3 regions of the Clostridium carnis genome follow, and region 3 is predicted to be linked to each of the others. Evidence: riboswitches for the same ligand, from Rfam matches in the RefSeq annotation. Region 3 holds a riboswitch; each other region holds the start of a gene.
The links. A riboswitch is a leader RNA that binds a small molecule or an ion and turns the genes downstream of it on or off. The one in region 3 is predicted to bind lysine.
Positions count from the first base shown of each region.

Region 1: linked by a shared signal. The riboswitch ahead of ACYQ1T_RS05625 (Na+/H+ antiporter NhaC family protein) and the one ahead of lysA (diaminopimelate decarboxylase) in region 3 are both predicted to bind lysine.
Region 2: linked by a shared signal. The riboswitch ahead of ACYQ1T_RS12355 (APC family permease) and the one ahead of lysA (diaminopimelate decarboxylase) in region 3 are both predicted to bind lysine.

Region 1 is NZ_BAAHYS010000001.1:1,213,711-1,217,966, reverse strand. Features, by position in the region: gene ACYQ1T_RS05635 (ACT domain-containing protein) at 1-157, shown strand, start outside; gene ACYQ1T_RS05630 (aminopeptidase P family protein) at 154-1,404, shown strand; lysine riboswitch at 1,494-1,666, shown strand; gene ACYQ1T_RS05625 (Na+/H+ antiporter NhaC family protein) at 1,776-3,512, shown strand; gene ACYQ1T_RS05620 (DUF5680 domain-containing protein) at 3,624-4,079, opposite strand; gene ACYQ1T_RS05615 (aminopeptidase P family protein) at 4,245-4,256, shown strand, end outside.
Region 2 is NZ_BAAHYS010000001.1:2,561,660-2,565,915, reverse strand. Features, by position in the region: gene ACYQ1T_RS12360 (hypothetical protein) at 91-654, opposite strand; partial or broken gene ACYQ1T_RS12355 (APC family permease) at 803-2,126, opposite strand; lysine riboswitch at 2,213-2,387, opposite strand; gene ACYQ1T_RS12350 (ABC transporter permease) at 2,481-3,272, opposite strand; gene ACYQ1T_RS12345 (ABC transporter permease) at 3,276-4,094, opposite strand; gene ACYQ1T_RS12340 (ABC transporter ATP-binding protein) at 4,097-4,256, opposite strand, start outside.
Region 3 is NZ_BAAHYS010000001.1:922,161-926,416, forward strand. Features, by position in the region: gene lepB (signal peptidase I) at 1-83, opposite strand, end outside; gene ACYQ1T_RS04260 (DUF3006 domain-containing protein) at 83-307, opposite strand; gene lysA (diaminopimelate decarboxylase) at 499-1,791, opposite strand; lysine riboswitch at 1,957-2,121, opposite strand; gene ACYQ1T_RS04270 (hydrolase) at 2,248-2,922, opposite strand; gene ACYQ1T_RS04275 (DUF1576 domain-containing protein) at 3,222-4,256, shown strand, end outside.

The DNA.
Region 1 (4,256 bases), 290 kb from region 3:
TATACCAATAAATATGACTGCTAATGTCACAATTACTTTAGATATATCTAATATGAAGAAAGATTTAAGGCACTTAGTAAATACATTAAAATCATTAAAAAACGTAGTTAGTGTTAAGTTGCTAGCTATGGAGGAAAAAAGGGGATGTGAACTTTGAATAAGGAATTTTATAAAAATAATAGAGAAAAAGTATTAAATGATATAAAGGATAATTCTATTGTCATATTGTTTGCAGGAAATGCACCTAAAAAAACTGCAGACGAAAAATATCAGTTTACTCCAAATAGAAATTTTTATTATTTAACAGGAATAGCGGAAGAAAATCATATTTTAGTTATGAGTAAAATAAATGGAGAGAAAAATTCCAAGTTATTTATAAAGGATATAGATCCAATAGCTGAAAAATGGGAAGGCAAATCTATAAGAAAACAAGAAGTATTTGATGTTTGTGAAATTAACGATGTTGATTATAAAAGTAATATAGACTCTTTTATAAATAGAATAATATCACAAAGAGAAGAATTAAATTTATATTTAGATTTAGAAAGAGATAACTATAGTTCAAGATTAAGTATTTCAGAGGAGTTTTCTAGGGAAATATGCAGGAAATATCCACAATTAAATATAAAGAATATTTATAGTATTATATCTAGATATAGGCTTGTAAAAACAAAAGAAGAGATAGCTGAAATACAAAAAGCTATAGATATTACAATAGAGGGTGTAAATCTGTTAATGAAGAGCTCAAAGGCTGGATTAAAAGAGTATGAATTAGAGGCATATTTTGATTTTGTTTGTAAGAGTAATGGAGTTAAAGATTTTGCCTTTAAAACAATAGCAGCTGCAGGGGAAAATGCAACAATACTTCATTATGTTGATAATAATTCAGAATTAAAAGATGGAGATTTAATTTTATTTGATTTAGGAGCTCAACATAATTACTATAATGGAGATATATCAAGGACATTTCCTATAAATGGAGTATTTTCTGATAGACAAAAAGAAGTTTATAATGCTGTTTTAAGAGTTAATGAAAAGGTAATTAAGTCAATGAAGCCAGGAGTGAAATTTTTAGAACTTAATAAACAGGCTAAGGATTGGATTGCAGATGAGTGTATTTCACTAGGTTTAATAACAAATAAAGAAGATGTTACAAAGTATTATTATCATAGTATAGGACATAGTTTAGGAATGGATACTCATGATTCAGATATGCCAAATAGAGATGTAACATTTGAAGCTGGAATGGTTTATACTGTTGAACCGGGAATTTATATACAAGAAGAGGGTATAGGTATAAGAATAGAAGATGATATACTTATAACGGAAGATGGCTATGATATCTTAACAAAAAATATGATAAAAACAGTAGAGGACATAGAAGCATTTATGAAAAGTAATTAAGCTTTAAATGTTAAAATTTTCTGAATATGTAATAAGAGATATTGCATGAAAGTAATAATATCTATATAATTTAATTAAACGTGAATAATAAAAAGAGTAGAGGCGCGTTAATTAATAGTACTGCTAATGAGGTAAGCACTAAGATTTAGTAGGAAAGGAGTTATCGCCGAAGCATACAACTAATGCTTTAAGGTTGTATAGCTGGGGTTGCATAAAATATGTGCAACACTGTCACAAAATTTTGTGGTGAGCTATTATTTGAGGATTTTTTAGTATATTATTTGAAGTATATCTAGAGCCTTGAGTGAAAACTCAAGGCTCTTTTTTACTACTTTTTAATTATTCACAATAATTAGAAGGGAGAAATTAAAATGAAAAACAACAGAAATTTAAGGGTATTTTTGATGACTATTATGATGTTAGTTCTATCGACATCGGTAGTTTTTGCAGCGGAGGTAGATGCGGCAACTAAAAATGCAGATCATTATGGGTTACTAACTTTAATACCACCAATAATTGCCATAGTGTTAGCATTTTTAACTAAGAACGTTATAATATCATTATTTATTGGGGTATTATCAGGAACTTTTTTAGTGCAGTTAACTAATAATAGTTTGGGGGGGGCTTTTATTCAATCATTCATAGATTTTGTTTCTAGAGCATTAAATTCTCTTGCAGATCCATGGAATGCAGGTATTATATTACAAGTATTAGCTATTGGAGGTGTTATTCATTTAGTAGCTAAAATGGGTGGAGCTAAAGCTATTGCTGAGGCATTAGCTAAAAAAGCTAAAACTGCTCGAAGTGCTCAAATGGTAACTTTATTATTAGGAATAGCAGTGTTTTTTGATGACTATGCAAATTCATTAATAGTTGGACCTATAATGAAGCCAGTAGCAGATAAAATGAATATATCTAGAGAGAGATTAGCATTTATAATTGATGCTACGGCAGCACCAATAGCAGGACTAGCTATTATTTCAACATGGATAGGACTTGAGGTTGGTTTAATAAATGATGCGTTTGCAAATGGAATAGGTCAACAAGTAGATGCTTTTGGAATATTCCTACAAACAATACCATATAGATTCTATAACATATTAATTATAGCATTTGTATTTATAACATCATTACTTTTAAAGGATTTTGGACCAATGTATAAAGCTGAAATAGCAGCAAGAAGAAGAAAGCTTCATTTAGAAGATGAAGTTGCTATAGAAGACAATAAAAATACACTTGATAATTCAGATCTAGAGCCAAAAGAAGGCGTTAAATTAAGTGTATGGAATGCTATAATTCCAATAGGAACTTTAGTAATTACAGCATTAATTTGTTTCTATTATAGTGGATATACTACTATAATGGGGGGAGAAGATATAGCTATACAGCAATTAATAACTAATTCACCAACATCCCTTGAAGCAATACAAAAGATTTTTGGTAATTCAGATGCTTCAGTAGCATTATTCCAATCTGCATTAATAGCTAGTATAGTAGCTATAGCAATGGGAGTATTTAAAAAAATATTTACTTTATCAGAAGCTATTGACACTTGGATAGATGGAATGAAACCATTAATTATAACTGGAGTTATATTAATATTAGCATGGTCATTAGGATCAGTAATTAAAGATTTAGGAACTGCAAAATATCTAGTTTCTATGTTATCAGGATCACTTCCATATTTCTTATTACCAAGTTTAATATTTATGCTTGGAGCAGTAATATCATTTGCAACGGGAACAGCATATGGAACTATGGGGATATTAATGCCACTAGCAATTCCACTAGCATATTCAATAAATCCAGATATGAGTTATGTTATAGTAAGTACAAGTGCCGTACTAACAGGAGCAATATTTGGGGATCATTGCTCACCAATATCAGATACAACTATACTTTCTTCAATGGGAGCTGGATGTAATCATATAGCTCACGTTAAGACACAAATGTGGTATTCATTATTTATAGCATCTATAACAGTAGTATTTGGATATATACCAGCAGGATTTGGATTACCATGGTATATTGTTTTACCAATATCCTTATTAGCAGTATTTATAGGGGTTCAATTGTTAGGAAAGAAAGTAGAAGTAAAAGCAGAATAACTAGAAAATATATACAAAAAATTTTTATAATATATAGGAATTAGATTTAAAATATAATTAAGCTTAATAAACCAAAAGGTAGAAGAATAAAACTCTTCTACCTTTTTCAATTTAATGAAGTTTTCCACCATGGAAGTGAAGTTTAAATATTTCATTGCCATTATGTTTTATAGTTTCTACTCCGTTAAAAGAACTAACATCTCCATCCCAGTTACATTCATATATAAAATCATCATCCTCTAAATATTTTGGACCTCTAAAAGGTGATTCAGAGCTAACATTTTTTAATGCCTTCTTTAAAAAAGAAGAAAATCCACTTGGAATATCATCAGTTAAAAGTTGTCCTTTATAATTCATTCCCCAACAAACCTTTTCATTATGCCAAATTAATTCTTCACCAATGAAATTTTTATTACCAACATAGCTATCTAGATAGTAGTAATTATATTTTTTAAAAGCATAATCTTTAGAGCTTGGCCTAGAAGGCTCTTCTCTTTTTATACCAGAAGCATAAGTATTTTGTTTAGCCTCTACTAAAAATTTTTTGAATTTCAATAAGTCTCCCATATAAGTTCCTCCTTTTAAATACCATATATTAAATTATATAAAAAAAAATCTCACTATTCAACAAAGTTTTCAGAATATAAAATAAATTTTAAATAAACAGAATATATAATATAATTACTGATATGTAATGTATAATTATATTATGAAAATTAAGGGGGCAATAGAATGGAAAATATA
Region 2 (4,256 bases), 1.6 Mb from region 3:
TAATATTAATTACATGGCACATAACTCCAACAACTTATTTTCCCACAAAAAAGGTCTTATTTCAATTAAGAATAAGACCTTTTTTATTTATTATTTTACTTCCATGCTTCCTGTTACCTTAGATTTTTCACTTAAATGAAAAGATCCTTTAGCTTCTTCAGTTTTAAAGTATACATTTCCTTCAATTGTAGCATCCTCTAGTTTTACACCATTTTTTTCAATATATACATCGCCTTTAATAGTTCCACCTTCAATTTTAGCATTTTCATCTTTTATTATTAATTTAGGAGTAGTTAAAGTGTACGTAGCTTCTATTGTCTTATCTTCAGCTTTTTTATATAATGCTAAAACACGTGAAGTAGGAACCTTTTTACTTATATCTTCTTTATCAGCTTTATATAATCCACCTTCTAAAACTACATCTTTATTTGTACTTACATCTTTTTCTAATATTATAATCCAACTTTCTTTAGATGCTTTTTCTAAAGTTGCTTCATCAGTTACTCTTGATGGAGAAGTAACTACATCTGGAGCTTCATCTGTAATTTGTGGAGTTTTTTCATTATTTTGTACTTCTTCCTTAGTTGTTTTACCACACCCAACTAATAAAGTAACTCCAAGGATTAATGATAAAATAAGTGATCTAAATTTCATTTTAAATTCCTCCTTAATTTTCTTGCTCAAAAATAATTTACCCCTAAATTAAAAATTTATTTATTTAAAACTAAAAAAGGCAGATTCGTATTATACTAAATCTGCCTTTGTATTTCAGTTAATATTAAATATTCTTATAATTATATTTCTAATTACTAATTTTATTTTTGTGATGATTATATATATAAAATGGAACTCCTAGTAACATTAATATAAATCCCCACATTACAGTTTCAGCACCTGATCCATATATAGTCCATATTGTATAAACAAATGCTAATATTGGAATCAAAGATTTTTTTATAAATATTCTAAAGTTAAATTCTTTATGTCCCTTAAACATTAACATTATTTCTGCTGCTGCTGTTAGTAAATAAATTGGTAAAAATGCTAACGTTGCAAGTATTGTTATAAATGTAAATGCTGATACCATACTTTTTTGATAGTTCATTACTAAAAGTATATTTACTAAAATAGATCCTGTTATTAAAGCTTTTGCTGGTGTTGCATACTTTGGATGTAATTCTCCAAAGTATTTTGGAAATACTCCATCTTCCCCTGCTGCATAAGCAACTCTCGCTGTAGATAATAACCATCCTATAGTAGGTTCCTAATATACATACAATTACTGCTATAGTTAATGGTTTTCCTATTGATGTTCCTAATATATTAGTTAGTATATCTGTAAGTGGTGCTGAACTTGCTGCAAGTTTATCATTAGGCATAGCTCCCATACTAGCAATACTTATTAGTATATAAATAATAGATGCAATTAACATACCATAAATAGTACTCTTTTTTACATTTTTTTCTGGATTACTAATTTCTCCTGCCGTAACTGTAGCACTTTCAAGTCCAACAAAAGCCCATAAAGTTGAAGCTGCAGCTAATGGTACTGTATTTAATCCCTTTTCTGCTGGTAATAAAGGCATTAAATTTGATGAATCAAAATTTAAAAATGCTACTATTATAAATAATGCAAAAAATACTATTTTAAAAACAGTTGCAAAAGATTGAATCTTTCCTGCTTTTTTTACACCTACTATATTTATTATAGTAAAAATCCATAATATTGAACTTGTATAAATTATAGATATTATTGGTTTATTAAGAGCTGGTATTACAGCTGCACTATAACTAGATAATGCTACTATTATAGCCGCATTCCCTATCCAAGAACCATTCCAATAAAGCCATGCACTTAAAAAACCTACAAACTCCCCAAAAGCTTCTTTAGTATATTGATATGCTCCACCTGTAGCTGGATATTTAGAACCAAGATTTGCAAAAGAAATTGCTATTAATATTGATCCAATTGATGTAATTCCCCATGCTATTAATGTGGCAAAAGGCCCTGATACCTCTGCAAGAGTTGCCGGTAACATAAATACCCCTGAGCCTATCATATTTCCACAAACAAGCATTGTAGCCATAAATAAGCTAATTTCTTTTTTTAAATTATTGTTTTTCATATGTTTTCTTCTCCTATGTTTTAAGATAAAAAAATAGGCTCAAAGACTATTCTTCGAGCTTGTACTTGGTATAAAACTTTTACAAACACAAAGATAGCGCTTCACAATATTTATTGTGACAGTTTTGTATATATTTTATACAAACCCAATGTAAAATCTTAAAGCTTAAATCTTACACTTCGGCATCAATACCTTTTACATTATCTCTTCGTGCTTAACTCCTTAATGTTACTCTTTATTGATGCAACCTCTATCTTACCTATTATATTTTCACATGCTATTGTAACAAATATCTAAAAAAAGTCAAAGGCATTATTTTCAAGTATTTAATTTAACCCTATAATATCTTATAATTTAACTTCCAGCACTTTCATATACTCTTATACCACTTAACCAAATAAAATAAGCTACTATAATTGATATTAAGCTAACTACACAAGGTAAAATAACTCCTGTTTTAAAACTTCCCTTTCCTATAAAATAAGCGCCTGGAAAATATCCAGTAAAAGCAAATGGAATTATAAATGTTAAAATAAATTTAATTCCTGAATTATATATTTTTATAGGATATTTAGCAAAAGAACTTATTTGATATGCCATAAATAAATATGACTGTGCAAATTTAACCCAAAAAGCTAAAGAAGTTGTTGCGAGCTTTATAGCTGTATATATTAAAGTGGCACAAAAAACAGTAAAAACAAATAAAGTAACTACCTTTATATTATAATTAATTCCAAGTTTACTTGATGATATTCCAACTAAAGAAACTCCTATTATAATTTCCCCAAAACCATCTGGTTGAAAACTTTCTGAAATAACTTGAAATAAAGGATTTAAAGGTCTTAATAAATATTTATCAAATTCTCCCTTAACTATTGTTTTCCAACTAAATATCCATAAATAATCTGTAAATACATGATCTATCCCTCTAGGTATTTGAGCAAAACCATATATAAATAATATTTCATAAAAACTCCATCCTTCTAAAGTTGGTATTACATTAAATATAAGTCTAATAAAAATTACTCCTGTAAATTGTACAAGGATAAACCCAATAAGTCCTAATATAAAATCTGTTCTATATTCCATTAAACTTTTAATATATTGCTGCAAAAACTTAAAATATAATCTTATATATTTCCACATGATCTACCCTCCTAAAATAGTTAATTCTTTAATTAATGATTTCCACATACTTCTAGCTATAAAAGCTAAAACACAAACCCATATTAGCTGTATAAACATAGCATTTATACTTTCCATATATGTTAGTTTTCCTAAATAAATCATACTTGGAGTATAAATCATAGAGCCAAATGGAAGAATATTAAAAATATTTTGTAACCAATTTGGAAAGAAGGTAATTGGAATTAATGCTCCTGAAAGCAACTGGATTATAGCCTGCATAATTTGTGATAATCCCCACATATTTGTTATTTTAAAAGATAAAAGACCAAAGGCATAACTATAATAAAAACTAATTATAAACCCTAAAAAGATACTTATAAAATAAAAAATAATATTAAGTAAATTAATATTTCCAGTATATTTAAAAAACAAAAATGTAACTGCAAAAAATCCTATTATAAAAACTACAATAAAGTTATATAATAAATTTCCTAAACCTTCAAATAGCATTCTTTTTTCAAAATTTATAGGTCTAATTAAATTTATAGCAATTGATCCATCTTTAACTTCTCTGCTTATTAAATGAGCTACATCAGCATTTACTATTGCACCTGTAATAAAAGAAATAAGAACATAAATAATCATTTCATTAAGTGTAAATCCATTAATTATATCTACTTCTGAACTACTATATATTGCTTTCCAAAGATAGTATGTTACTGCAAGTATCATTAATTCTCCAAAGAAAAATATAATAGCATTAGCTCTATATGATAAATTTCTTTGAAAAGAATTTCTTGCAAATGTTAGATATGATTTTACTCCTTTAAACTTACTCATATCTACACCTCATTTCTATAAATCTTCTTTATAATATCCTCTATACTAGTTTCTTTTATTGAAAAATCTATTATTTCATAATTTTTCATTATGTAAGCTATTATTTCTGAAGATGACACTTTATTTTTATTAAACTTAATTATTAGCCTATTCTCGTTTTCC
Region 3 (4,256 bases):
TTTTCTGAGTTTTCATCATCCTCTATATTAACATCTAAGGATTTAGATATATATAGATCATTTTTAGAATTTTTCTTCTCCATTAATCTTCCCACAAACCTTTCACGATTTTTTCTATTCTTTCTTTTCTTATTCTAGTTTCTACTTCATCAAGAATAAATTTATTCCCTTTTTTAATTAATATATCTCCCTCTTTTATATTATCTGTTAATTCTTTTTTATCTATATTAATAATTTTATTATTAGGTGCTTCTAAAACTATATATTCACCTTCAATTCTATCTACAATAAAAAGTTGTTTTTCCATATAATATAACAATCCTGTTGTTATTCACCTCTCTTTTTTTATACTTATATTTTAGTATAACACATTTGATTTAAATTTAAATATCAGCTTTGTGTCAGTTAAATTTTTTTACACATTATTAAAATAAAAAGCTATTTGATAAAATAAAAATCAAATAGCTTTTGCTTTATTTTAAGCTTATATAATACTTTCTATAGCTCTCCTTCTAATAATTCTTCATAACTTTGTCTTTTAACAACAACTTTTGCCTCTCCGTTTCTTACAAATATAACTGCTGGTCTTAAATTTTTATTATATTTATTAGACATTGAAAATCCATATGCTCCTGTTGAAAATACTGCTAATATATCTCCACTCTCAGCTTTTTGTATTTTAATATCTTTTAAAAGTATATCTCCTGACTCACAACACTTGCCTGCTATTGTTACTTTTTCTGTTAATTTATCATTTACTTTATTAGCAATAACAGCTTCATACTTTGCACCATATAATGCTGGTCTAATATTATCTGTCATTCCTCCATCTACAGCTACATAAGTTCTTATATCAGGTATCTCTTTTATAGATCCTACTGTATATAATGTAGTCCCTGCATTAGCGACAATTGATCTACCTGGCTCTATAGTTAAAATTGGTCTTTTAAGACATAACTTTTTACATACTTCATCTACTCTATTTAATATTACATTGCAATATTCCTCAGTTTCCTTTGGCTTATCACCTTCTGAATAATAAATACCAAAACCTCCACCTAAATCTAACTCTTCAATTAAATGTCCTGTTTCTTGCTTGATAGTATTAATAAAGTTTAACATAACTTCTGCTGCATCACCAAAGGGTTCAGTTTCAAAAATTTGTGATCCTATATGACAGTGTAACCCTACTAGTTCAATGTTATCAAATTCTAATGCAGTTTTAACTGCATCTAAAATTATATTACCAACTGGCGCAAACCCAAACTTAGAATCTATTTGTCCTGTCTTTATATAATCATGTGTGTGAGCCTCTATACCTGGAGTTAACCTTAGGTATATCTTTTGAACTTTTTTATACTTTCTGGCTATTGTATTTACCTTTTCAAGTTCTAAAAGATTATCAACTATAAATCTACCAACTCCAAGTTTTACTCCCAGTTCTATTTCATCTATTGTTTTATTGTTTCCATGAAAATATATATTTTCCAATGGAAATTCTGCCTTATAAGCAGTATATAACTCTCCCCCTGAAACAACATCTAAAAAAAGCCCCTCTTCTTTTATTAACTTGCACATTGCTACTGTTAAAAATGCTTTTCCTGCAAAGGCAACTCTATTTCCAGTTTCTCTACATTTAAAATTTTTATAATAGCTTCTACAGGTATCAATAATTAATTGCTCATCCATTACATATAATGGAGTTCCATAATTCTTTGCTAGCTCCTTTGCACTAATACCTCCAATTACTAAATCATTTCCTTTACATCGACTTGCCCCAAATAGTCTCATAATTTACCTCCATTTTAACTATCTATTTTTTTAATAATAAAAAATCCACTACGGAATTATCCATAGTGGTAGACTTACATAAGTTTAATGATAGCTATAATTATGTTAGTATTTTATTTATAAATACTTTTAGGTATTTACCTAATTCATAATTTTGCAATTTAATGCCATTGTAGCTCTCCACTTACGTGACAGTTATGTATATATTATATACATACCCAGAAATAACTTTTAGCATTGATATCTCTTCGGCTATTATCCCTTTCTCTATGCCTCGAAGCCTGCCGGCTAATCATAGATACTCTTTATAACAGCTCCTCTACCTTGGTAATTCTTTTAAAGTGAGAAACTAAATTTTATATTTAATCTCTTAAATCTTTCTATTAATATTATTATACACTTTTTACAAAATTATTCTATATTTATTTTCAGAATTTTTTTTTTATTAAGTAACTTTCATTCACCTCTATATTTATCCATTAACTCTCCCATTTTTTCTCCTGATGATGGTGGGGTATATGTTATAGCATTAGCTCCAGCTTCTATTGTTTCAATAATTGTCTCCTCTGTTGGTCCACCAGTTGCCATAATGGGGAATATAGGGAATTCTTCTCTTATTTTTCTAACTATTTTAGGTGTATTTTTCCCACCTGATACATTAAGAATTGTTGCTCCAGCATCAATTCTTTCTCTAATATTCTCACATTCTGAAACTACCGTTACAATTACTGGTATATCAATAGTTTCTCTAATACTTTTTACTATTTCATTTGATGTTGGTGCATTAACTACAACGCCCATTGCTCCTTTAAACTCTGCATCTAGGGAAAGGTTAACAACTCTCTTGCCTTGTGTTATTCCTCCTCCAACGCCACAAAATACTGGAACATCAGCAGCCATTACTAAAGCTTGTGTTATTAGAGGCTGAGGAGTAAATGGATAAACTGCTATTATAGCATCTGCATTTGTATTTCTTATAATAGCAACATCTGTAGTAAACAATAACGATTTTATTCTCTTACCAAAGATTTTTATTCCAGTGCAATCTCTTATACAAGTTGGCACTTCAACTACATGACTTCTTAATATCCCCTTAATTTCTGGTACTTGTTTGGTCTTTTTAACTTCCATATGCTCCCCCTATTGCTTATGATTTTTAATTATTTACCACTTTATATTTCCAATTTATATTATACTACTTTATAATTATATTTAAAGATATTACTTGCAATTATATATGTATAATAATTGTATCTAAATATATTATTTTTAATAAAACAATACCTACGAATTTTACACAAATCAAAGGTATTTATCAACTATAATTTTTTACTTTTAATAATTATTTTTCAAACAATACTATACAAGAGAGGTGATTTCTAATGACTTTAAAAAAGAAACTCTATCCCCCATATATCGTATTGCTAATAATGTATTTATTTTTTATTATTTTTGCACTTTTTATAGACTCACCCAAGGAGATTTTTAATGGCTTAAAGTCTATAATATTTACTCCAGACATTTTAATTACAGATTATTTTGAAGTTGGAGGCATTGGTGCAACTTTAGTAAATGCAGCTTTAACAAGTAGCATTTCTATTTTAATACTTGTATGTATAGGTATAAAACCAAATGGGTCTACTATAATGGCCTTATGGTTAATGACAGGCTTCTCTTTTTTCGGTAAAAATATATTAAATATTTGGCCAATAATCATAGGAACATATTTATTTTCAAAATATCAAAAAGAACCATTTTTAAATTATGTTTTAGTTGCTCTTTTAGCTACTTCTCTTGCACCAACAGTTAGTCAACTTAGTTTTACAGGGCATTTTTCAACATTTCAAGGTATAGTTCTAGGGTATTTAATTGGGATTTTTACAGGATTTATTTTAGCTCCTATAGCATCCCATTGCATTAAATCTCATAATGGGTATAATTTATATAATATAGGCTTTGCTGGTGGATTATTTGCTACTTTATTAATGTCTATATTCCGTGGTTTTGGAATTAATTTTGAAACAAGACTTATTTGGCATACTGGCTCTAATATTAAATTCACAATATTTTTAACTATAATATCTGTATATTTAATAATTATTGGGTTAATTTTTAGTAATAAACCTAAAGAAAAGCTTATTGAAATAAATAAGCAAACTGGTAGGCTAGTTAGCGACTTTTTCCTTCTCTTTGGAGAAGCTTCTTATATAAATATGGGAATACTTGGACTATTTTATACACTATTTGTAATTCTTATTAAAGGAGATTTAAATGGTCCTACAATGGCAGGTATATTTACAATTATGGGATTTGGCTGCTTTGGAAAACATTTAAAAAATACAATACCTATAGTTTTAGGTGCTTGTATTGCATCTTATTTTCATGTAGCTCCTATGAATTCGCCTACTTTATTATTATCTATTTTATTTTCCACAGCCCTTGCTCCAATTGCAGGTAAATTTGGA